One region of the Alteromonas sp. McT4-15 genome, then DNA from elsewhere that is predicted to be linked to it. Evidence: predicted binding sites of a transcription regulator. Region 1 holds the regulator's gene; the other holds the start of a gene.

The links. The regulator FNR, encoded in region 1, switches genes on or off when oxygen is low (the NO sensors DNR and NnrR bind a similar motif). The targets are predictions, from matches to a motif close to TTGATCTAGATCAA.
Region 2: a site for FNR is predicted at 2,625-2,638, ahead of LHL20_RS01275 (cytochrome ubiquinol oxidase subunit I). Genes of this name have one in related genera too.

The regions. Positions count from the first base shown of each region.
Region 1 is NZ_JAJALG010000044.1:10,220-22,011, reverse strand. It holds gene LHL20_RS19080 (stress protein) at 1-316, shown strand, start outside; gene LHL20_RS19075 (glucosaminidase domain-containing protein) at 309-1,100, shown strand; gene LHL20_RS19070 (DUF2987 domain-containing protein) at 1,097-1,732, shown strand; gene LHL20_RS19065 (patatin-like phospholipase family protein) at 1,724-2,713, opposite strand; gene ttcA (tRNA 2-thiocytidine(32) synthetase TtcA) at 2,714-3,667, opposite strand; gene uspE (universal stress protein UspE) at 3,814-4,737, opposite strand; gene fnr (fumarate/nitrate reduction transcriptional regulator Fnr) at 4,908-5,648, opposite strand; gene LHL20_RS19045 (sulfite exporter TauE/SafE family protein) at 5,700-6,359, opposite strand; gene ccoS (cbb3-type cytochrome oxidase assembly protein CcoS) at 6,346-6,624, opposite strand; gene LHL20_RS19035 (heavy metal translocating P-type ATPase) at 6,626-9,028, opposite strand; gene LHL20_RS19030 (FixH family protein) at 9,028-9,507, opposite strand; gene ccoP (cytochrome-c oxidase, cbb3-type subunit III) at 9,675-10,628, opposite strand; gene LHL20_RS19020 (cbb3-type cytochrome oxidase subunit 3) at 10,645-10,806, opposite strand; gene ccoO (cytochrome-c oxidase, cbb3-type subunit II) at 10,808-11,413, opposite strand; gene ccoN (cytochrome-c oxidase, cbb3-type subunit I) at 11,429-11,792, opposite strand, start outside.
Region 2 is NZ_JAJALG010000001.1:276,709-288,500, reverse strand. It holds gene cydB (cytochrome d ubiquinol oxidase subunit II) at 1-831, opposite strand, end outside; gene LHL20_RS01275 (cytochrome ubiquinol oxidase subunit I) at 828-2,423, opposite strand; gene LHL20_RS01270 (Tll0287-like domain-containing protein) at 2,715-3,368, opposite strand; gene LHL20_RS01265 (sigma-54 interaction domain-containing protein) at 3,562-4,917, shown strand; gene LHL20_RS01260 (hypothetical protein) at 5,006-5,416, shown strand; gene LHL20_RS01255 (TonB-dependent receptor) at 5,465-7,573, shown strand; gene LHL20_RS01250 (sulfite exporter TauE/SafE family protein) at 7,594-8,364, opposite strand; gene LHL20_RS01245 (hypothetical protein) at 8,525-8,971, shown strand; gene LHL20_RS01240 (hypothetical protein) at 9,092-9,280, shown strand; gene LHL20_RS01235 (YybH family protein) at 9,567-9,974, shown strand; gene LHL20_RS01230 (hydrolase) at 10,101-10,811, shown strand; gene LHL20_RS01225 (c-type cytochrome) at 10,881-11,234, shown strand; gene LHL20_RS01220 (amidohydrolase) at 11,265-11,792, shown strand, end outside.

The sequences.
Region 1 (11,792 bases):
GCTACCTGGGATCTATTTCTATATCGCATCATCGTTTGCGCTTATGTTGGTCGCCGATAGAAAAATGACGCCCATAAGCGCAATAATTTTGTCGTGCCGCGTATTTAATGCCTATTGGTCTCAGATTGCTGCTGTTTTTGTTGTGTTTACGCTACTATTCATAACGGCACCACTTACGCTGGGATTCTCGCTTATATGGGTTTTGCCTTTTTATTTTAGTATGATGGGTTTGCTCTATCAGGAACTGATAGGGGAGCAGGGCCAACGCACGGACGCATCAGAAAATGATGTGAATGAGTCTAGCTTCGATGCATAAACGTGAAACATTAAAAATTGTACTTATCACTCTCGGTGTTCTTGCCGTTATTGTGATAAACGCCATAATTTTTACTGAAGATGAGCCCGATATTCTCGACGTGCCCCAATCTGTAGAGGCAAAAAAGCCGGTACCAGATTTCTCTCAATACACAGATGTTAAGGAAAAAAAGGCAGCTTTTTTTTCTTATTTACGACCAGAAGTCGAAAAGCAAAATGCCTATTTGTTAACGTTAAGGCACTACGTTCAAACGCTTTATCGCAAAGCGCTCGCCAATGAGCCACTAAGCGATGATGATGAAGCGCGTATAGTATGGTTAGAAGAAGAATACCGCGTTAAATCTAACCAACCGCTAAAGACGAAATTGTTAGGCCTTTTACAAAAAATAGATGTGTTACCAGTTGAACTTGTTCTGGTACAAGCGGCTAATGAGTCAGCTTGGGGAACGAGCCGCTTCGCTCGCAAGGGGTACAATTTTTACGGACTGTGGTGTTTTTCGAAAGGCTGTGGTTTTGTGCCTAGTCAACGTAACGATGGTGCATCTCATGAAGTTGCCAAATTCGACAGTCTTTCACGCGCTACATATACCTACATGCGTAATTTGAATCGTCATGATGCCTATGAAGATTTACGCGAAATTAGAAGTCGATTACGAGCTAATCAAATTCCTATTACTGGCGTAGCGTTAGCAGAAGGGTTGATGAATTACTCAGAGCGTGGAGCCGCTTACGTCGAAGAGCTTCAAACTATGATCCGATTTAACGAGGAGTTTTTAACCGAATGATACGCGCCGCACTATTACTGGCATCTACACTTGTATCAGGCTTTACTTTCAGTGAAACCATTGATGTTGAATATAGCCGTTTTTACAGCCATATTAAGAAATTAGATAACGAGGATACCCAAGCGTTACAGTTCGCTTTTGGTTTTATCCGAGTTGGTGAAGGTCGCTTATGCGAGATTAAGCAAGCTGAGATTGTCACTGACAAGAAAAATATGCCGCTGGATGTGAGCGAAGAAGGCCGCTTTACTGTGCCTGCTGAAAAAGCACTAAAATTGGCTAATGCGCTGGTTAGAATTTCACTAGAAGAACGGGCTAATGTGTGCGATATGTCAGTGCAGTTGGAAACTAAGCCTGAATATTTGAAACAGTATTACACCAAAGACGATCTCGACTTCCTCTATGAACAGTATGCTGCTTTTTTTAACGAAATGGGAAGTTTCCTGTCGTTTATGATGCCCTCAGTTAAAGGGTTAATGGTGCAATTTAACGATAAACACCTAGATTTTGTTACTCCACAAGGTGTTAAGGTTAACAACGGTATTATGCAGTTAGATGAGGAATGGCTAAAAGACGCTAAAGACCTTACGCTGCCTGAAGCGCCGTTAAGAATTACCGCTATGGCATCAAGTTAGAAGCTGATACCTAATTTGTTCTGCAATTCGGGCGATAGTTTCTTCGCCCTTTGTGCATAACTCTTGTGCACGATGAAACTCCATAATCCCCACATCGGTAAGTTGAGGCTCAATAAGAATATCGGGTGGATCGCCAGCTAAGCGCGAACGAGTAACGCGTGCTTGAAGGATATCAAGCGAACTACTCATCACACTCATGATACCTGGTGGGTTACTTTTCTTTGCTTTTGCGGGCACTTCAGTCACTTCTTCTTCAATTTTTTCAATAACTTCTGAAGCTATTGATTCATCAGTGACAACAGTTGGCTCTTTTTCTTCTTGCTTACTATCGGGTGAAAACCATTGCTTCAACACATTTTGACTTTTGGTAAAAAAGTCTTCTGTTTTACGTTGATTTTCTTCATGATCATGACGTAACTTTTCAATCATTAACGGACGAAAATCTGCATTGAGGTTTACCGCAATTACAAAATCCGCACCTAACTGTCGGCACAGATTAACAGGAACTGGATTCACAACCGCGCCGTCAACAAGCCAGCGATCGCCATGCGCAACGGGCGCAAACAGGGCGGGAATTGCACATGAAGCCTGAATTGTGTCGCCAATAGGACCAGAGTTAAACACGACTTCGCGGCCCGAATACAAATCGGTTGCTACTGCTGCGAAAGGTTTTAGCATATCTTCGTAGTTTTCAACACAAAACTCGTTAGACAGCTTATCAAACACCTTTTGGCCGCTGGCAATTCCACCACGTCGAAGACCTACACCCATTAGCGCCAGCACTTGCCAGTCGCTTAGCGAGCACGCCCATTCTTGTAACTCATCCAATTTTCCACTTGCGTAGGCAGCACCGACGTATGCGCCGATAGAGCACCCTGCAACGACATCTATCTTAACACCGAGTTTTTCCAGTGCTTTTATAATACCGATATGGGTCCAGCCTCTTGCTGCACCAGCACCTAACGCAAGTCCTATTTTCATTTATCGCGGTTCCATTATATTGACTACTTCGATAGTGTTGTCACTATCTAGTGCGCTCTCATCTGCACTTGTATTAAAAGAGGGTTGATCAAAACCGATATCGCCATCTTCTACCGGGCCATCTTGCGTAGTAATTGATTTAAAATCGTATAAATTGCTGTCTACCAAGTGTGAAGGTGCCACGTTTTGTAGCGCCCTGAACATAGATTCGATACGACCTGGAAAGCGACGATTCCAATCTTGCAACATGGCTTTAATATTCTGGCGCTGTAGGTTCTCTTGTGAACCGCATAGGTTACACGGAATGATAGGAAACTCTGCTGCCTGAGAATATTTTTCGATATCTTTTTCAGTGCAATAGGCTAGTGGGCGAATAACAATGTGTTCACCGTTGTCGCTAACAAGCTTTGGTGGCATCGATTTTAGTTTACCGCCATGAAACATATTTAAAAAGAAGGTTTCTAGCATGTCATCACGGTGATGGCCAAGTGCAATTTTAGTTGCTCCTAATTCTTTCGCAGTGCGATACAAAATACCGCGACGCAAACGAGAGCAAAGTGAGCAGGTTGTTTTACCTTCAGGAATTTTATCTTTAACAATTGAATAGGTGTCTTCTTCGACGATTTTGTAATCGACACCAATGCTATCTAGATACTCAGGCAAAATATGCTCCGGGAAACCGGGCTGTTTCTGGTCTAGGTTTACGGCAACAATATCAAAGTGAATAGGCGCAATCTTCTTTAAGAATAAAAGAATGTCGAGCATGGTGTAACTGTCTTTACCGCCTGATAGGCACACCATTACCTTGTCATTATTTTCAATCATTCCAAAATCGCCAATGGCTTTACCCACATTTCGGCGAAGGCGTTTTTGAAGTTTGTTGAAGTTGTACTTTTGCTTACTTTGCGTCGCATTTAGAGGCGCCGCATCAGCACCATTTGTGCCTAGACTCATAATTAACTAGCTTGGTTTGTAATAAAAAGCACATTATACAATAAAGCACCTTTTCGAAACCATGCCTGCGCACGTTAATTTATTCGCTATTGTTCGTTCAGAGTTCTTGTTCGTTCAAAATAATGACATCCTACTTTGCACAGCACTTAGTTTGCCAACGGTGATACAAAACCGTCGGGCTTGAGTGCCAACACATCGCAGTTCAGTTCATCGATAACATGTTCTGCAGTATTACCAATCAAAGCGGCTGAAATGCCAACTCTGCCAACTGTGCCGATGATAACGAGTTCTGCGTCAATGTCTTTTGCAACCATGGGGATAACCTTTTCTGGCAATCCTTCTTTAACTACGCATTTATTATCAGGTACACCATATTTAAGTGCATGGGCGCGCATTTCATTCTGGTGGTGTTGCTTAACCGCATCATGATAAGTGTCAGGGTCGAACTCAGGGACTTCAATAGCAATATTTAGCGGTGTAGAAGGGTAGCTGTTAACAAGATTGACATTCCCTTTTAAAAGCGACGCATAGTCGTTGGCAATAACGGTAATTTTATCATTGAGCGCAGCATGTTCGTCGTCTTCAGTACCTACGTTTACAGCAGCAATAATTTCGCCACCTTCTGGCCAATCGTGCTCTTTTACCAATAATACTGGACGAGGGCATTTACGCATCAGGTGCCAGTCTGTGGGCGTAAATATAACGGATGCCAAGTCATCATGTTTCTTAGTTGCTTTAACCACTAAATCGATTTGATTGTCCAAGGCATAATGAATAATTGATTCATAGGCGCGATTATTCCACTCAACAACAATATCAGTTTCTCCATAGCCTTGCTTGTGAAGCTCTCCTGATAGCCATTTGGCGTGTTCGTTAGTGACGGCGTCGCGCATTGACTCTCTTTCATCAGGGCTAAGCATAGTGGTCATGTCATAAGAGAGATCGTATACCACCATCATGGCTGTTACTGAAGCGCCCAATTTTGACGCTAATTCGTAGGCCCTGCTTAAGGCAGGTTGGTTGTCTCGCTCGGCATCAACAACAGCAAGGATGCGTTTGTACTCAATCATAACTACCCCTTATAAACAAAAGCTTAGTATTTAGTTTTATAAATAAGTTGGACGCTTAAGGTAAGTGTAAACGACAATACTAAAAACGTTAGTTGTTTTAGATCAATAAATAAAAAAGGCGCTTTCAAAGCGCCAATCTTAATCTTGTTATCAGTTGTTGATTAGGGTTCCTAACCGTTACACACAACGCTGGGACCGTTAAGCGCTTCTAGTTTTGTACTAAGTCGATCAAAATCTAAAATAGTAATAAGCTTGCCATCTACCTTGATAATACCGTCTTTTTGGAAGCGACTTAACAGGCGACTTATCGTTTCGATAGTCAAACCTAAATAGTTACCTATTTCATTACGTGTCATCGTTAAGTGAAACTCTCTGTGTGAAAAACCACGTTCTTCAAAACGTTGAGACAAATGCGAGATGAAATATAAGAGACGTTCTTGGGCTGTGCGTTTATTTAACAGCATAATCATATCGTGATCTTGCTTAATTTCCGCACTCATGAAGCTCATAATCTGGTGACGAAGTTTTGGAAATTGTACTGACATTTCATCTAACGTTTCGTAGGGAAGTTCGCACACCATTGCAGTTTCAAGAGCCTGCGTGTAGCTTTGATGCTGATTTTCACGTAGTGCATCAAAGCCTATGATATCGCCAGGAAAGTGAAAACCTGTTATCTGCTCTTCACCTTCTTTGTTTGTAACAAAAGACTTAAATGAGCCTGTGCGAACAGCAAAGAGTGAACGAAAGGTATCGCCAGTTTGGATAAGCGTATCGCCCTTATGGAGTGGTTTTTTACGCTCAATAATGTCATCAAGAGACTCAATTTCTGTCTTATTCAATGCCACTGGTAGACATAAATGACTGAAACTGCAGTTTTGACAATGTATAGAGAATTGGCTTCCTTTGCTCATAAATACTAACTCACAAATTACAGGGTTTACTTTGTTATGATACCGCAAGATTTAGGCGATTGCGCGATAAATCAGATAAACAGCATATATAGCCATTATGCTCGCGATCCCTTGTCTAACCAATATGTTTTTAAATCCTGAGATCAACCATTGGCTACCCAAGCTTGTCGCAATCAGTGTAGGCAATGTGCCTAACCCAAAGAAGAACATAATTGCGCTACCTTGCAAGGCACTGCCAGAAGCCAATGACCATGTTAATGTCGAATACACTAACCCGCACGGTAACCATCCCCAAATAAAGCCGTAGGGAAAGGCGCTCAGCGGCGTCCTAAATGGTAAAAAACGTTTAGAGTAAGGCTGTATTTTTTTAAATATTCCGTTGCCCAACCGTTCTAGTTTGGTTAAGCCGGTATACCACTGCCCGAGATAGCATGCCAATAGCAGTAGCATGATGCCGCTAATCAGTGAAAGTGCATAATTCGCGAGGGGAATATAATCAGCGGCAATTTTTCCAAAAAAACCAGTTATACCGCCTGCGATGGTATAACTCACAATGCGCCCAATATTATAAGTCAGTGTATAGGGGAAGGGGGAAATGCCTTTGGGGGTAACCATTCGTAGTGCGGTTACAATACCCCCACACATTCCTACACAGTGAACGCCGCCTGCGAGGCCAATAAGAAAGGCAGAAAAGTAATTAATGCCTTCCATGAGTCTCGTTTTCAGGTTGATTGACTGATGTTTTCGCTGTGTTCGTGTGTTTAGATAAGTGAGTTAATTCTTCTTTTTCTTGCAGTTTCTTACGTTGTTCTGCAAGTTGTTTTTCCTCTGGCGACAGATCATCATCAAACAAAATACTGTAGCCTTGACGATCGAGGTCTTCAAACTGATTGGACTTTACAGCCCAAAAGAAAATAACGATAGCGACGGCCACGATAATGATGGCGATGGGTATAAGGACGTAAATAATGCTCATGCTACTTACTCAATAGTCGGGTTGAGTTTGTCACCACAATAATAGAACTTAGTGACATGCCTACCACAGCCATCCAAGGCGAAAGCAAACCAGATACAGCAAATGGTAGAATCAGAATGTTGTAACCTACAGACCAGCCAATATTTTGCCTAATTTTTTGTTTTACTTGCTTGGCGGTGGTAATTAACTCTGGAACAGAAAGTAACTGATCGCCAAGTAAGATAACATCGGCGGCGGTTTTCGCTACATCCGTTGCATTACCCACCGCTATAGCCACATCGGCGCTAGCTAAGACCGGTGCATCATTAATACCATCCCCCATCATCATCACTTTTTTTCCGCTGGCTTGCATTGCCTGTACTTCGTGAAACTTATCTTCAGGAGTAAGACCACCTTTTGCAAGCTGTATGGGAAGGTGCTGTGATAGGGTATCTACATTGTGTTGGGTATCACCGCTAAGCACAATAAGTGAGTTATGCTTCCCAAGGGCATTAAGGGTGGTTTTGGTGTCTTTTCGTAACGTATCACTGACCTCAAATGCCCCTAAAAGCTTCCCGTTAACAGTGAGATACACGTTTGCGTTTATTGGAACAAGCGCAGTGTCGACTTCTACAAATGATGCACTTCCCATCATAAATTGTGCGTTATTTATTACACCGGTGATACCACCCCCTGGTGTAACAGTAAATTGTTCTACTTGATGTGGCGGTTGGCTGCCTGGTTCGCTCTTGGTAATAAATGCTTTGGCTATCGGGTGCTCCGAACGCATTTCTAGTGCCATTGCAATGTTCATAACGCCGTTTTCATCAACACCATCAGCAAACCAGCGTTGGGTGAGTGTAAATTTACCTTCTGTAAGCGTACCTGTTTTATCAAGGGCTATGGTGTCGATTGTGGTGATTTGTTCAAGTGCATCAGCGCGTTTTAACAATATACCTTGGCGGTTTAGTTTCGCCATTGCGCATGTAAGTGCTGACGGTGTCGCAAGCCCTAATGCGCAAGGGCAGGTTGCTACTAGTACAGATATTGTTATCCAAAATGCATCTTCGCTACCTTGCAAACTCCAGTAGCCATAAGTTAAACCTGCAATAACCAATACAGCGCTAACAAAATAGCGCGAGAAATTATCGGCTAATTGCGCTGCTTTGGGTTTGCTTGCCATCGCACTCGCTTGAAGGCGAACAATTTGATTCACCAGTGCATTTTTGAGTGTTTGAGAAACGGTAACCGTGAGGGTGCCATCTTGGCAAACGGTACCTCCATATACGGTACTTTTCTCACTTTTCGCGACAGGATTAAACTCGCCGGTAAGCATAGATTCATCTACCGATGCCACACCGTCAACTACGGTACCGTCAATAGGCACTGTTTCACCGGGTTTTACTAGTACAACATCGCCTACAGCAAGTTGCTTGGCGAGACATTCACTTATTGAACCGTCTGAATTTACTTTGGTAGCCGACACAGGCACATACTGCATCATATTCGCGGATATTTGCGCAGCACGATGACGGCTTCTATGTTCTAAAAATCGGCTAAGTAATAGCAGAAAAATAAACATACAGATAGATTCAAAATACACTTCACCTTGTTCTTGCAAAGTAGAACGTATACCTGCGAAATAAGTACCAAAAACAGCTAAGGTGACAGGCACATCCATGTTTACCGTTTTTGCACTAAGCGCTTTAACTGCACCTATGTAAAATGTGCTACCCGAATAAAGCACAACGGGGGTGGTTAGTGTCAGTGCTACCCAATAAAAATACTGTCTGGTTTCCAACTCTATTGCACCAAACCAGTCGAAATAAAGGCCAGTCATAAGCATCATAACCTGCATGGTCATAATACCTGCAAGACCAAGTTTTTTTAGAAAGGTCTTTTGCTCTCGCTTGTAACTAGCCTCGTGTTCATCAGGGTGAAAAGGAGATCCGACATAACCAATGCGCTTCAATGTAGTTAAAATTTGACTGAGCTTTATTTCCAGTGGTGACCAAGTGATCAACGCACGGCGCTCTTGCACGTTAACCGCAACCTGTTTAATGCCCTCGACTTTTGAAAGCTGTTTTTCAATTAGCCAGCCGCATGCTGCGCAGGTAATCCCCTCTAGTGTTAACTGAATTTGTTTATGTTGCCCTTCGTCATAAACAAACTCCTCCTGAAGTGAAGGATCGTCATATACGTTTAACTTATCAATGGTATCGAGGATGCTATTGTCAGATTTCTTTGCCGGCTCGGTTCGAAATTGGTAATAGTCTTCTAAGCCATTATTTACAATAGCTTCTGACACCGCCAGACATCCGGGACAACACATATCGCGTGTTTGCCCCAATATAACAGTATTAAACTGGCCTTGATCGGAACTTGCTATAGGCAAGCCGCAGTGATAACAGTCGTGCTGTGACATTATGGATTAAACTTTATAGTGCCGGAATAGGGTAGGTTCAGCGTATTTTGAATTTTCCAGCTCTCATCAAAAGGTGTAAGTGAAACGCGCCACTTACCATCCATGTTTTGCTCAATAAAACCGCGGTAAATACCACTAGCATCTCGACTTAGTAATACACTTATGTCTCTTTCTTCCAACGTTACGTGATAAAAACTGAGCTTTAATGCATTTCCTTCTTGCGGTATACCAGAATGAAACTTAAGGGCGATACTTCCGTTATCAATAGTTAAGTCTGTAGTGATATTGCGCTTTCTCGCTAGCGCTTCTTTATCTAGCGTTGCGTTAATGGCTTTACCTTCTTTATAGTAATCGTCAACAACCAAACTATCTTCTGTTGAGATAGCAAGTTTGAGAAGTACACCTCCCATAATGAGAGTAACGATAGGCACGGCGATAAGAAACCACGGCCAGAATTCTTTATACCAAGGTCTGTTCATTGATAAAGGTTCTCGTATTTACTGCTAAACAACATATTCATTGGCATTTTCAATTGAACAAAAAACACTGGAAACACCTGTGAATATGCTTTTTATATCGCTGTATTTTCTCATAAAAAAAGCCTCGTGGTAACGAGGCTTTTTGCGATATTTAATGATTTAAATCATTAATCGTTCGATAGGCTGTATACGTATGCCGCAACTACGTGAATTTTGTCATCACCCAAGGTTTTCTTGAACGAAGGCATTACACCATTACGACCGTAAGTTAGTGTCTCTGTAACCGCTCTGTGGCTTCCGCCATAAAGCCAGATATTATCTGTTAAGTTAGGAGCACCAAGCATTTGGTTGCCTTTACCGTCCATACCGTGACACGCTGCACAGGCTGCAAAGCGGGCCTTACCTGCGTCAGCAAGTTGCTGATCTACTTCACGACCACTTAGGCTAAGTACGTAGTTTACGACTTCTTCGATACCGTCTTCACCCATTGCATCAAGCCATGCAGGCATTGCTGCTTTACGACCAAGCGTAAGAGTTTCAACAATTTTCGCCCCCGAACCACCGTACAACCAGTCATTGTCAGTTAGGTTAGGGAAGCCGCCGTTTTGACCACGGGCATCAGAACCGTGACACTGAGAGCAATTTTGTAGGAATAAACGCTGACCTACTTTGTTTGCTTCAGGATCTTTAGCCAGTTCTTCAACCGGAACTTTCGCATAGGCTTCGAAGATCGGGTCGAACTTCTCAGCAGCAAAATCTAACTCGCGGTCGTACTCAACCAGTTTACCTTGCTCTTTCGCTTCTATACGCGCTTGTACCGATTCTTCAATCGACTGCACGTTTTGGTTAGAGCTTCTCCAGCCCAGTACGCCTTCCCACGCACCCAAACCAGGGTAAAGTAATAGGTATAGGAAACCCCAAACGATGGTCATGTAGAACATAATTGTCCACCAACGAGGAAGTTGGTTGTTCAACTCCTCGATACCATCAAATTCGTGCCCCATTGACTCGCCTTCTGGCACGCCTGTCTGATTAGATAAGCACCAGCGCAGAAGGAAGTAGCAACCAATGATTAACCCTAGGGTTATCACTGAAATCCAAATTGTCCAAAACATACTCATGAGTTCAAGACTCCTGCTAATCTTCTTTTGATTTTTCTTTTTCTTCGTCTGCAAACACTAGGTTTGCGGCTTCATCGAACTTTTTCTTGTTGTGGCTGCTGAACGCCCACCACACAATGCCGATGAAGCAAACAAAGACGATGACAGTAAAAATGCTGCCTACAATTCCCTGATCCATACTATTTCAAGTGTGTGCCAAGAGATTGTAGATAAGCAATAAGGGCTTCCATTTCCGTTTTACCCTGTACTGCCGCTTTTGCTCCCGCAATATCTTCGTCGGTATACGGAACGCCGAACCCACGGAATACTTCCATTTTGTCAGCTGTTAACTCGCCATCAAGCGTGTTTTCCGCTAGCCAAGGGAAACCTGGCATATTCGACTCTGGTACTACGTTACGCGGGTTTAGCAGGTGAACACGATGCCACTCATCACTGTAACGACCACCTACACGTGCAAGGTCAGGACCAGTACGCTTAGAACCCCATAGGAAAGGGTGCTCCCATACTGATTCACCAGCAACACTGTAGTGACCATAACGTTCTGTCTCAGCACGGAACGGACGGATCATCTGGCTGTGACAACCAACACATCCTTCACGGATATAGATGTCGCGACCTTCAAGTTCCAGTGCTGTATATGGGCGTAGGCCTTGTACCGGTTCCATTGTTTGTTGTTGAAACATCAACGGCGTAATTTGAACCATGGCACCAAAGCTGATTGCAATAAGAATCAAAACAGTTAATAGGCCAACGTTCTTTTCAATTAACTCATGTGGATTTTTCATTATTCGTCTCCTTGATTACGCTGGCTGAGTCGCTGGATCTGCAGCGATACTGCCTTTAGGGGCACGAACGGTTTTCCAAGTGTTGTAGGCCATAACAAGCATACCCGCAACAACGAAACAACCACCAATGAAGCGAACCACGTAGAACGGCTTAGAGGCTTCTAATGACTCAACAAAACTATACGTTAGCGTACCGTCTGCGTTAACTGCACGCCACATTAGACCTTGAAGTACACCAGACATCCACATTGCTACGATGTAAAGTACTACACCGATTGTTGCCAACCAGAAATGTACGTTTACCAAACGGGTGCTGTACATTGCAGGCTGACCGAATAGCACTGGAATTAAGTGGTAGATAGAACCAATTGATACCATT
Region 2 (11,792 bases), on a different contig from region 1:
CAAGCCGCTCACAACACCAAGTACAGGAGCAATGATCATCAATGGATATTTAGAATAGTTGTTCATCCATGCACCGGCTTCAACCGCTACATCTTTTTTAAGCGGATTAGAGGTTGCCAGCGTGTCAACGGTTGAGGTAATGACGAAACCGTCTACACCGTAAGCTACCCATATACCGCCAACAACAAACAGTACAACACCAACCAAACTTAGCACCACCGATACGGCGCGAGCGCGAACCTCAATAAAGCCATCAGTTTTCATTTGCAGCCAGGTCGCACCATGGTTAAGCAAAATAGCAACTGACAGTAACCCGGTTAACAGCGCAAAGGGCGTAAGTAGGCCAAAGAACGAGCCCGTGTAGGTTGATTTAAGTGTAGTGTCTAACTCAAAAGGCACACCAAGTAGCAGATTTCCAAACGCAACACCAAAGATGAGCGACGGGATAATGCCACCCGCAAACAGCGCCCAGTCCCAAGCTTTACGCCACTGAGGGTTAGGTAATTTGCTGCGATAGTCAAAACCAATTGGGCGCATCCAAAGTGCAATTAACGTCAGTGCCAATGCCAAGTAAAAGCCCGAGAATGCTGTGGCGTAAATCATCGGCCATGCAGCAAAAATAGCTCCACCTGCGGTAATGAACCATACTTGATTTCCATCCCAGTGGGGCCCCACTGTATTAATCATCACACGGCGTTCTTTGTCGTTTTTGCCAATTAATGTCAGTAAAGCACCAACGCCCAGATCAAAGCCATCTGTAACAGCAAAACCGATAAGTAGCACACCTACCAAACACCACCAAATTACGCGTAGCAGTTCATAATCAATCATGCGTTTGCTCCTTGTCCGTCTTTACCAAGATAATTGTCATCAATCAGGTCAAGTTCGCTTTCAGTAGGGTTAACTGAGGGAGGAACCGGACCTTTTTTGGCAAACTTTTTCATCAGATAGAAGCCAATAATGAACATCACGGTGTAGAACGCTGAATAGGCTACTAGAGTAATCACGACGTCACTTACGGCTAAGTTAGAAACAGAAGCGTGCACTGGCAGTACCTCTGCAATAGACCAAGGCTGACGGCCATATTCTGCGACAAACCAACCAGCCTCACTGGCCACCCAAGGCAAGGGTAAGCTAAATAGTGATGCTTTTAGCAACCAACGTGGTTTGGTTATTCTGTGCTTAGTGCTGTAGTAGAACGCACATAAGAATAACGCTAGCATGATGAAACCTGATGCCACCATAAGACGGAAGCTCCAAAACAGTGGCGCTACCGGCGGAATGCTGTAATCCACAGCTTGTTTAAGTGCCGCATCAGTGGGATTTGCCACATCTGTGGTGAAAGGTTCAAGCAGCATGGCGTAGCCCAAGCTGTCTTTATGGGCTTCAAATGTGGCTCGCTCAGCTGCAGTGGCAGTGCCGTTGCGCACATCATCAAGTACTTCATACGCTTTAATGCCTTCAAGTATGCGCGCTTTGTTTTCTTCTTTGAGCGCCTTAATACCCTTTACTTCTTCTGTTAATGAGCGGGTTGCAATGATCCCCATTGCCCATGGAATTTGAAGCGCATAATCGGTTTTTTCTTCTTCGTCATTGGGAATACCAAAAACAGTAAACGGTGCGGGCGCTGGATGCGTATCGTATTCAGCCTCAACCGCTGCCAGTTTTACTTTTTGAACGTCACCCAATTCGTAACCGCTCTCATCACCCAACACAATAACGGATAAAGTTGCCGCTAAACCAAAGCTTGCTGCAATAGCGAACGAACGACGGGCAAAGGCGATATGTTTATGATTTAAGAGATAGTAACTTGAAATCGCCAACACAAAGATAGCGCCAGTGACATACCCTGCCGATACCGTATGTACAAATTTGACTTGGGCAACTGGGTTAAAAATGACCTCAGCAAAGCTTGTCATTTCCATACGCATGGCTTCAAAGTTAAACTCAGCGCCTACTGGGTATTGCATCCACCCGTTTGCAATTAAAATCCATAACGCAGAAAAGTTTGAACCAATAGCCACAAGCCAAGTGGTAGCTAAGTGTTTTTCCTTCGACATTTTGTCCCAGCCGAAGAAAAACAGACCAACAAACGTAGATTCTAGGAAGAATGCCATAAGACCTTCTATGGCAAGCGGTGCACCAAAAATATCGCCAACATAGTGAGAATAATATGACCAGTTCATACCAAACTGGAATTCCATGGTTAAGCCCGTAGCAACACCAATGGCAAAGTTAATACCAAACAGTTTTCCCCAAAATTGGGTCATCTGCTTGTAGACTTCCTTACCGGTCATTACATAAACCGATTCCATAATGGCCAGCAGGAAACTTAACCCCAACGTGAGGGGGACAAATATAAAGTGGAACATTGCGGTTAACGCAAATTGCCACCGCGATAGTTCTATTAACGTATCGCTCATGGGCGCTCTCCCTTGTATCTTAAAGGCGGCGTAAACGCCTGACAGTAAACAATAATATTCAAACCAACGGGAAACCTTGGCTAATACCAAACGCTTTATGCCAAGCGCATTGGGTTTGTAGAAAACACAAGGAATACCGGCAAACAGCAGAGATTTCTTACTGTGCGAGCAGAATTATTTCATGGCGAAAAGTTGTTCACTTTGATCCAACGCAAGAGAATGGCCCAATAGCTTTGCCATTTTTGACACCGCAACGACAAAAATGGCAAAAAAACAGGGAGCGTAAAATGATTACTGAGGGGAATAGGCAAGCGTAAATGCACCTCGTAACTCACCTAGAGTAAAACCCGTCGCTTGGTCATGGGGGTAGTGTTTATCTATGCGAGCTTTAACCGATGGCGCAACAATTTCACCGTGACAGGCCATACAAACTTGCTGTGTTGGTATAGCCCTCATGTAGCGAAATTCGCCCGTAATTTCATTGTATTGTGTCGCTTCCAGTGGCGCCGTAGCGGGTGCCTTCTCGTGCTGTTGCAACTGTTCGTTAAGTACTTGGGCAAATACTTTAAGCTGCTCACGCTCCCAGTCGTCGGGTGTGTTATTGGGGTTTCGGACTTTCAAGGCAGTGCGTCCAACTGTCCAACCGTTGTTACTCAAATCAAGTGCTATAGGCTCTGCCGCTAGGTGGCATTCATCAACCCCCGCTTCCAAACCACCACTTTTAATTGCCTGCTGCAAGCGATGTTTAAGTGCGCCTTCTAACGATGTGGTATTCGCTCTCGCTTCTTCTATTAGCGCCTTTTTTATTAACGCACTATCACTAGCTTTATCTATAATTTGCTGGGCGTGCAAATGTGTACCTAACAAACATAATGGCAGGGTCAGTGAAGCGAAAAGCATAAAACTATTAAAGTGTTTTCGATTTACTTTGTGTGTAAAAGCCATATTGGTTCCTTTCTCATTTAAATGCGCAACACTATTTTCTGAATACTTTTCTGCATGCGCTCTTAAGTTGCTATTTTCATTATTCTTTCTACTTTCTTAAACACGGTGTAACACTTTCTATGCCACTGTGATAATTTAATAAAGATTTTCTTATATACAGGAAAGCAGGATGAATATTTCCATCGTGCAAGCCATGATTGACGCAATCGATAAACCCGCCATTTTTATCAATCAGAGCTATATTATTGAAGCTGTTAATAAACCCTATCGCGACACTTACCCAGTGGATATAAAGCTTGGCTATAGCACTTGCTTCAGCGTTTCCCATCGCAACACAAAGCCTTGTGATCAATGCGGCGAGCAATGCCCCATAAAGGTCTGCCAAGATACTAAACGCCCCGCTAGCGTGGTACATGTTCACGCCACAAACGAGGGGCAAAGCTATTGCGACATTCTCATGCGCCCCATCTATGACAGCACGGGAAGCTTGCTGGGCTATCTCGAAGTATTAGACAAGCTATCATTTGCATCAAATCGTCCAGCACCAGGGAAGATGGTCGGCGAATCAAACGCATTTAAAATTATGCTTAACAAAATAAACCGTGCAGCCAGTGCAGCCAGTGCAGATATTGCCGTGTTGCTTCACGGTGAGACGGGGACGGGAAAAGAGCTCGTATCCCGGGCACTTCACGATACAAGCGCTCGGGCTGAAAAACCCTTTGTGGTTATTGAGTGCACAGGTTTAACAGACAGCCTGTTTGAGAGCGAATTATTCGGCTATGAAAAAGGCGCATTTACTGGCGCAACAACCAACAAAAAGGGGTTAGTAGATGCAGCAGAAGGCGGCACCTTGTTTTTTGACGAGATAGGTGATGTACCGCTAAGTATGCAAGTAAAGCTATTGCGTTTATTCGAGACCCAGACCTATCGTCCAGTCGGTAGCGTTAACGTAAAACAAGCTAACTTTCGTTTGGTATGCGCCACCCACAAAAACCTTAAGGAGATGGTGCAACAAGGTACGTTTAGACAAGACCTTTACTACCGCATCGCCGGCTTTCCCATTACGCTACCGGCATTACGTGAACGACAAGACGATATTGAACTACTTGCCAATCATATTCTAGCGGCGCTACCACAAACGCATCGGCCTCACACTAATCGCTTTCCTACTAAGCGATTCGACAAGGCAGCACTCGCAAAACTAAAATCGTACTCGTTCCCAGGAAATATTAGAGAGCTGAAAAACATCATAGAACAAGCGAGTTTACTGGCAGACGACAGTGTTATTTACGAAAAAGATTTGCCAGAACAACTTTTTGAAACACAACGCGCGTCAGATAGCGACGTAAGCCAACAAATACCAGATCGTTCACTACTGCTGACCCTTGAAGAACTAGAGTCACAGTATATCAGCGATGCCTATTACCAATACCAAGGCGATGTTGCGGGGCTTGCTAGCGCACTGGATGTAAGTGCTCGCACGCTCTATCGGAAATTGCAAAAGGCTGGTGTTAAGGTTAAAGCCCCATCTTTGAAGGGGCCTTTGTAAATGGCTTCGCAACACCTAATTTTTTAGCTGGTAATTTACTTTATGCTGACGCTATTATGAAAAAGCGCTAACTTTTTTGCGGGTATCAATGCTGACTCGATATACCATCACCACCGTACTTTGCCTTACTCTGCTTATGCAAAATGCATTGGCATTGGGCCTTGCCGCGTTTTCTATGCAGCAAGCGCAGGCTTTTACCGGTGACGATATCGAGCTGATATGTACTGGCAAAACCATGCGCTACATTTCGATAAGCGCCACAGAGCTTGAGGGTGAGTTTGTTTTTATCAGCCCGGAGCTACTCAAAGCCCCAGCACAAAGCGTAGATTGTACCAACGGTACCTTAGCCGACCTACCTCAATCAGACGACATCGACACGTCAGACTTGGCAAACATCGAAAGCATTCGCTATCAAGCGCTGGTTGCGCGTATTGCTCAGCAACCATACACTGCTTTTGCTTATGCTGCACCGCTTAGCCGTGCACCACCACGCTCATAACTTACCTCCAATACACATAAATACCTATCAACACTAATTGGATTTGTTATGAAAAAAACAGTTGTCGCGCTGGCGCTTGCTAGTGCACTTTCTTCGCCTGTGGGGGTCGCACAAACCCTACAACACGACAATAAAAACAGCACAGAAGTTATTACCGTTATTGGTTCACCTATTACCTTGAGTACTAGCGAGACTATTGCCTCGTTAACCAACAACCAGGCCGATTTTGGCGATCAGCTTGTTACACTTCCAGGGTTGAGTATTGCCCGCAATGGCCCGGTAACGGCGTTAATTCAATACCGTGGCATGTTTGGCCCCCGCGTGGGCGTGACTATAGACGGCGTAAATATCAACGGCGCAGGGCCCAATGCGATGGACTCGCCGCTGTCCCATGTATTGCCGGAGCCTGGCATGACAGCCACGTTATATCGCGGCATTACCCCGGTAAGCGCAGGTATAGAAACCATCGGAGGTCAGCTTCATATCCAGTCTGACGCACATAACCTGTTTAATTATGCCAATGTACCCAATGGCAATGAATTTCAAGGTAGTGTCAGCGCAAGCGTAGTGTCGCCGGGGAGTGGGCAGCAATATCAAGGCAGTGGATTATTTAATGCTGACAATGCATTTGTAAGCGCTGCATTTATCCATCAGCAGCGCGATGAGCGAGAGCCCGGAGATGGTATGTTGATACCCAATGCTCACTACCAACGCAACGGGGTAAAGCTGCGCGCAGGTTACGAGTGGGGTAAACACCAAGTTGATATTAGCTATCAGAACCTCAACACCAATGAAAGCGGTACTCCAGCGCTGGCAATGGATATCGCCTTTATTGACGCTGCGTGGTATCGGTTTGGCTATCGCTACAACCAGTCAGATGCGTCTTATTTGACGTTAAGTGTATTCGGTAATGACAATCAGCACACTATGGATAACTTTTCACAACGACCGCTGATGATGCCAGCGATGGCGCGCCAAAACGATACAGATTCGGTGGCCCAAGGTATAGATGTCACGTATGTGATGCCGTGGCAAGATGGCGAATTAACCCTTGGCACAAACCTTCTGCACAATAGAAATAACTCCATCATTACCAACCCTAATAATGCCGCGTTCTTTGTAAACAATTTCATCAATACCGAGCGTGATATCGCAAGTATTTTTGCTCAATGGAATAGAGATACAGAGCGTTACCTTACCACCCTTGGTACACGATTCACGCGGATAGACATGGACGCTGACCCTGTCAATTCAAACATGGTGATGATGAACAGTGCTATCGCTACATTGGTAGACAATTTTAACCAGTCATCACAAGATGAAACGTACAATATGCTGGATATCGCGGCGACGTTTCAATACCGCGTGAGTCGCAATACGCATATAGTGATCGGTGCGTCTCAGAAAAATCGCGCACCAACCTATTTTGAGCGTTATACCTGGCTACCATTGGGCATTACTGGCGGTATGGCAGACGGTTTCAATTACATTGGCAATCTTGATTTGGACAATGAAACCGCGCGCCAAATTGAATTGGGCATTGATGTACACACGGATAAATGGACATTCTCACCGCGTTTTTTCTATCAAGATGTTGAAAACTATATTACTGGTATGCCAAGTACGAATATGGCGGCCAATATGGTGTCGACCATGATGACAGGCATGGCACCTTTTCAGTGGACTAACACGGATGCCGTTATTAAAGGGATAGATGTTGAACTGCACGGTCAGCTTACCGAAAGCGTGAACGTTAATGCCGTTGCAAGCGTTCAGCACGGTAACCGAGATGATATTGACGACGCGCTATTTCGCATTGCACCTGAACAACTCATTACCACGGTGTCTTGGCAAACGTCGCTTGGCAACGCGCCGTTAACTATGCAGCTAATATCAGAGCTCTCAGGTCGCCAAAGCCATGTATCTGCGCTTCAAAACGAACAAATTACGGCGGGTTTTGGTCTTATTCACATTAATGCGTCATGGCAAATTCTGCCAGAGCTCGTTGTAACCACACGACTCAACAACGCCTTCGATAAATACTATGCACCGCATACCGCAGGCATAAATCGAATTATGGGAAGCGAACTCCCTCAGGGCGAGAGAGTGCCCGGCGCAGGTCGAGAATGGCAGCTTTCGATGCGTTATCAATTTTAACCGTCTTTGTGGCCTGTCTGTTACAGCAAGCTCGTTATCGCTTGAAAAATAAGACGGCAGGCCAGTAACGTCACCACAACTTTAAACGCCAACATAAATTTGTCAGCGGGCACGCGCTTGAGTACTTTAAGCCCAATAAATGTACCCATCGCGCCGCTGGCAATCATGGCGATAATAATGCCGCCCCACTGCACAAACGAAAAACCCACAAACGTGAACACAAAGGCCTTTAATCCGTGTTGAAATGTCATGCAGCTGGCGAAAGTGCCCGTGATCTGCATTTTGCTATAGTTATTTCTATGCACAAATGCCGCCACAAGAGGGCCTGTCGCGCCCACAAACATCGATACAAGTGTTGTAATAAGGCCAGCTAACGCTCTGCCTGCAGCAGACATTTCTTGCGCCTTAGGCTTGCTACCCCACACCAAAAACAAAATAAAGCCGGCAACCGCAAACTGAATAAACACCAAAGGCAATTGCACAACAATAAATGACGCCATCACAGCACCTATCAATGCGCCAATAGAGAAAAACTTCAGCATTTGCCAGTCAATAAACTTTAAAGTCATTAACGCTCTGTTTCCGTTCGAACCAAGCTGTACTAGTCCGTGCACCGGAATAAGTGCGCTGACAGGCATGGTCCCGGCCATAACGGCAAGTAACAAAACGCCGCCACCAATACCTAGTGTCGCGGTCATCAGCGATGTAAAAAAAGAAGTGAGAATAAGCAAGCAACTTGAAAAAGGTGTTAGTGCCCCTTCGGCGGTTATTAACGCAATCAGATATTCCATTTAACACCCTCTCAACAATTGTTACAGGCAAATGCGATTTGCATTATAAAAACTAATGCAAAATTACAATTTAACTCAATTGTGCAATCCTAATTTATGATTAAAATGCGCACAACTTTTGATTATTATTTGTTTAACACTACTTGTTTTAGGAATTGTCATGCTTAAATTTGTTGCGCCGTTACTTACTCTTGCTTTTGTCGCTTCTACTGCTAACGCTCTAGAGTTCGAACTAAGCGATAACTCTCAATTTACAAAGGCTTGCGTAGCTGCTGTAGAATCTAACAGCTCTCTAGAAGACGTACTTCGCGACAACAACATCCGCGCGCTAAGCAAAGACGAAGTACTTTGTAACGACACGCCCATTGCAGAGTTCGCTCGCACGTACAAAAAGCAAGAATCTAGCAATACAAATATTAATGCAATTTTCGAAAATACAAATGCATCTAGCGAAAGCAAACTATGCATTGCGGCAGCAACATCAAATACTGCATTTAATCAAACTAAGCGTCGTTTCCTTACTAAAGTAAACCCAAAGCAGGTTGTTTGTAACGGTATGGCATTGGCAAAGTTTGCTAAGCAATACAATAAGTCATTCAACGGCTAATAGTGTTTTAGCAAAAAAATACCTAAGGGCGCCACCAGGCGTCCTTTTTTTTGACCTTTTTCTGATCATTTCTTCCAGCCGTACCGTTTAAATAACGTTCGCACTACGCGGTGAAATATCATGCTCTCACCTTCAAAACCTTCGCACCATCTCAATAACGCGTTTAATGCACTTCTTGATAAGCAAAGTACCAAAGCTGCCAAACGGATTGCACGACAAGTACTCTTCAACAATGGTTTTACTGACAGCGATATTACTCAATGTTTAAAGCAGCGAACGCTGCAAGCAATGTTTATCTTCGAAGCCTAAAGGCAGTGACACTGCCGCCGTCATCTAATTACATTGCATGCAACATTAACGCGCTAAAAAGTTGACTTTGCTTACCCGTCGTTGAATACTCGAACTATCAAAACACAGGTAAATATAGTTATGCGCGATAGCGCCGTAAGTTCACTAGCAACACTTAACATTATTATTCTCGCTATTATTCCAAAATGGCGGGTCAGCTAGTGCGTAATTAAGAATTCCACGAAACCCGCCGCCAAGGCGGGTTTTTTTATGGCTCGAATTGGCGGAAAACAAAGAGACGACAGCCATGAACACTTCAATAACTCAGGTTTTGCATACCCTTCACCACGCAGTTAACAATGGTGACTACGATACACTGTCTAGTTGCTACGGTAGCCGTGCAAAAGTTGTTGCTACCCCATTAAGCCAGTTATCTGCTGACAATACTGAACACCATGATTGTGTAAGTGCTTTGCAGCAATTTCAGCAGAAGTTTATGCCAGAACACCTGGTTACCACGGGTGATGAAATAGTGATAGAGGCCGGCGATGTTGCCCTAGTCATCGCCAAATTGTATTTGGTGCCAAAATCTACACCTAACGCTCTACCTTGTGAGGGGAAAAAAGCACTGTATGTTATGCAAAAACAATTAACAGGTGAATGGCGCTGCGTTATCGACAACTTCTTCGGAACAGACTTAGTAGACTTTGCGTAAACCAATAATCTAATTTTTAGAACGATTGATGTATTTTTTGAACATTTTAAACACAACAAATAGAACCTAATATTTATCTCGAGGTTAACGAAGTACTTCAACACTTTTTACCAAGAGGAAAATACAATGTTCAATTTTAAGAAATCTGTAGCGGCACTTGTAACTGGCTTAACCCTTCTAGCACCTTCAGTACACGCGGGGGAGCCAGCCAAGAGCTTACTCACACCTGACAACCACACTGTTATTTTGATTGATCATCAGCCACAAATGGCTTTTGCAACTCGCTCTCATTCAATTGAAGACGTACGTAATAATGTGACTGGTCTGGCAAAATCAGCAAAGGCATTCAACGTGCCAACGATTTTAACGACTGTAGCTGAAAAGTCATTTAGCGGCCCATTGTTTCCAGAGTTAAAAGCTGTATTCCCAGAGCAACGTCCTATTGACCGTACCACGATGAATACATGGGAAGACAAACGTGTTACAGACAAAGTAAAACAATTTAAGAAAAATAAAATTGTTATTGCAGCACTTTGGACCGAAGTATGTGGCGTAGGCCCAGTATTATCGGCAATTGAAGAAGGTTACGAAGTGTACTTTGTTACAGATGCATCAGGTGGTGTATCGAAAGAAACTCATGACATGGCAGTTCAGCGCATGATTCAAGCAGGCGCACAACCTATCACATGGTTGCAGTATCTACTTGAACTACAACGTGACTGGGCTCGCACTGATACCTACGTTGACGTAACAAACATTGCTAAAGAGCATGCTGGCGGATACGGCTTAGGTCTTATCTACGCAACAGAAATGTTCAACGCGAAAGAAGGTCAGTAGGCCTTGTCAAACAGGTGAGCGGCTTTCGCTCACCTGATACGTACATCTAACTCATCCGAGGGGCTCGCCATGAAAACCTTATCGACTTTATCTTTAGCCACGCTGTTTGTACTTTCACCACTGTCATTTTCAAACGCTTACGCCAACTCAAATTCTACTGCGTACGACAAAGGCTACGCGCTTGCTCAATACTGTATGGGCTGTCACGGTGAAACGGGTATTTCACCAATAGAAAGCAATCCGAATTTAGCGGGTCAAAATAAAAAATATTTAGTTTATGCCTTAAAGGCATACAGAGATGGCACGCGTAAAGGTGGAATGGCCAGCATTATGCGCCCAAATGCATCGGGGTTAAGTGATGACGACATCGACGCCTTGGCCACCTATTTTTCATCCCAAAGTGGCAAAACTGCTACGCCCTAGTAACAGCCCGATACTTAAGGAACCTTTAATATGAATACTTTTACTAAGCGCTTTGCTGGTATAGCAAGTATCGCCAGCGTTGCCTTGGCATTGATAAGTCCAGGCATAATGGCTGCGCCAGAACTTGTCGTAGTTAACGCCAATATTACTGCAGCAGACACAAAACAATACCGTGCACTTAGTGTTGAGAATGGCGTATTTAGCGAATTCTCAAACCGTTCAGACTTACTATTATCGCAGGCAGATAACAACACCACTGTTATTGATGCCAAAGGAAAGCGCCTTATAGCAGGAATAAACGACTCTCACCTTCACGTGACGCGAGGTGGGCGCTTTTACAATCTAGAAACCCGCTGGGAAGGCATCACATCACTCAAGGCAGGGCTAGCTATGCTAAAAGCGCAGGCTGAACGCACGCCTAAAGGCCAGTGGGTTCGCGTAGTCGGCGGCTTCAGCCCGTACCAATTTGAAGAAAAACGTTTGCCAACACCACAGGAGCTAACAGCGATTGCGCCAGATACGCCTGTATTCGTTCTACACCTCTATTCCGGTGGTGTA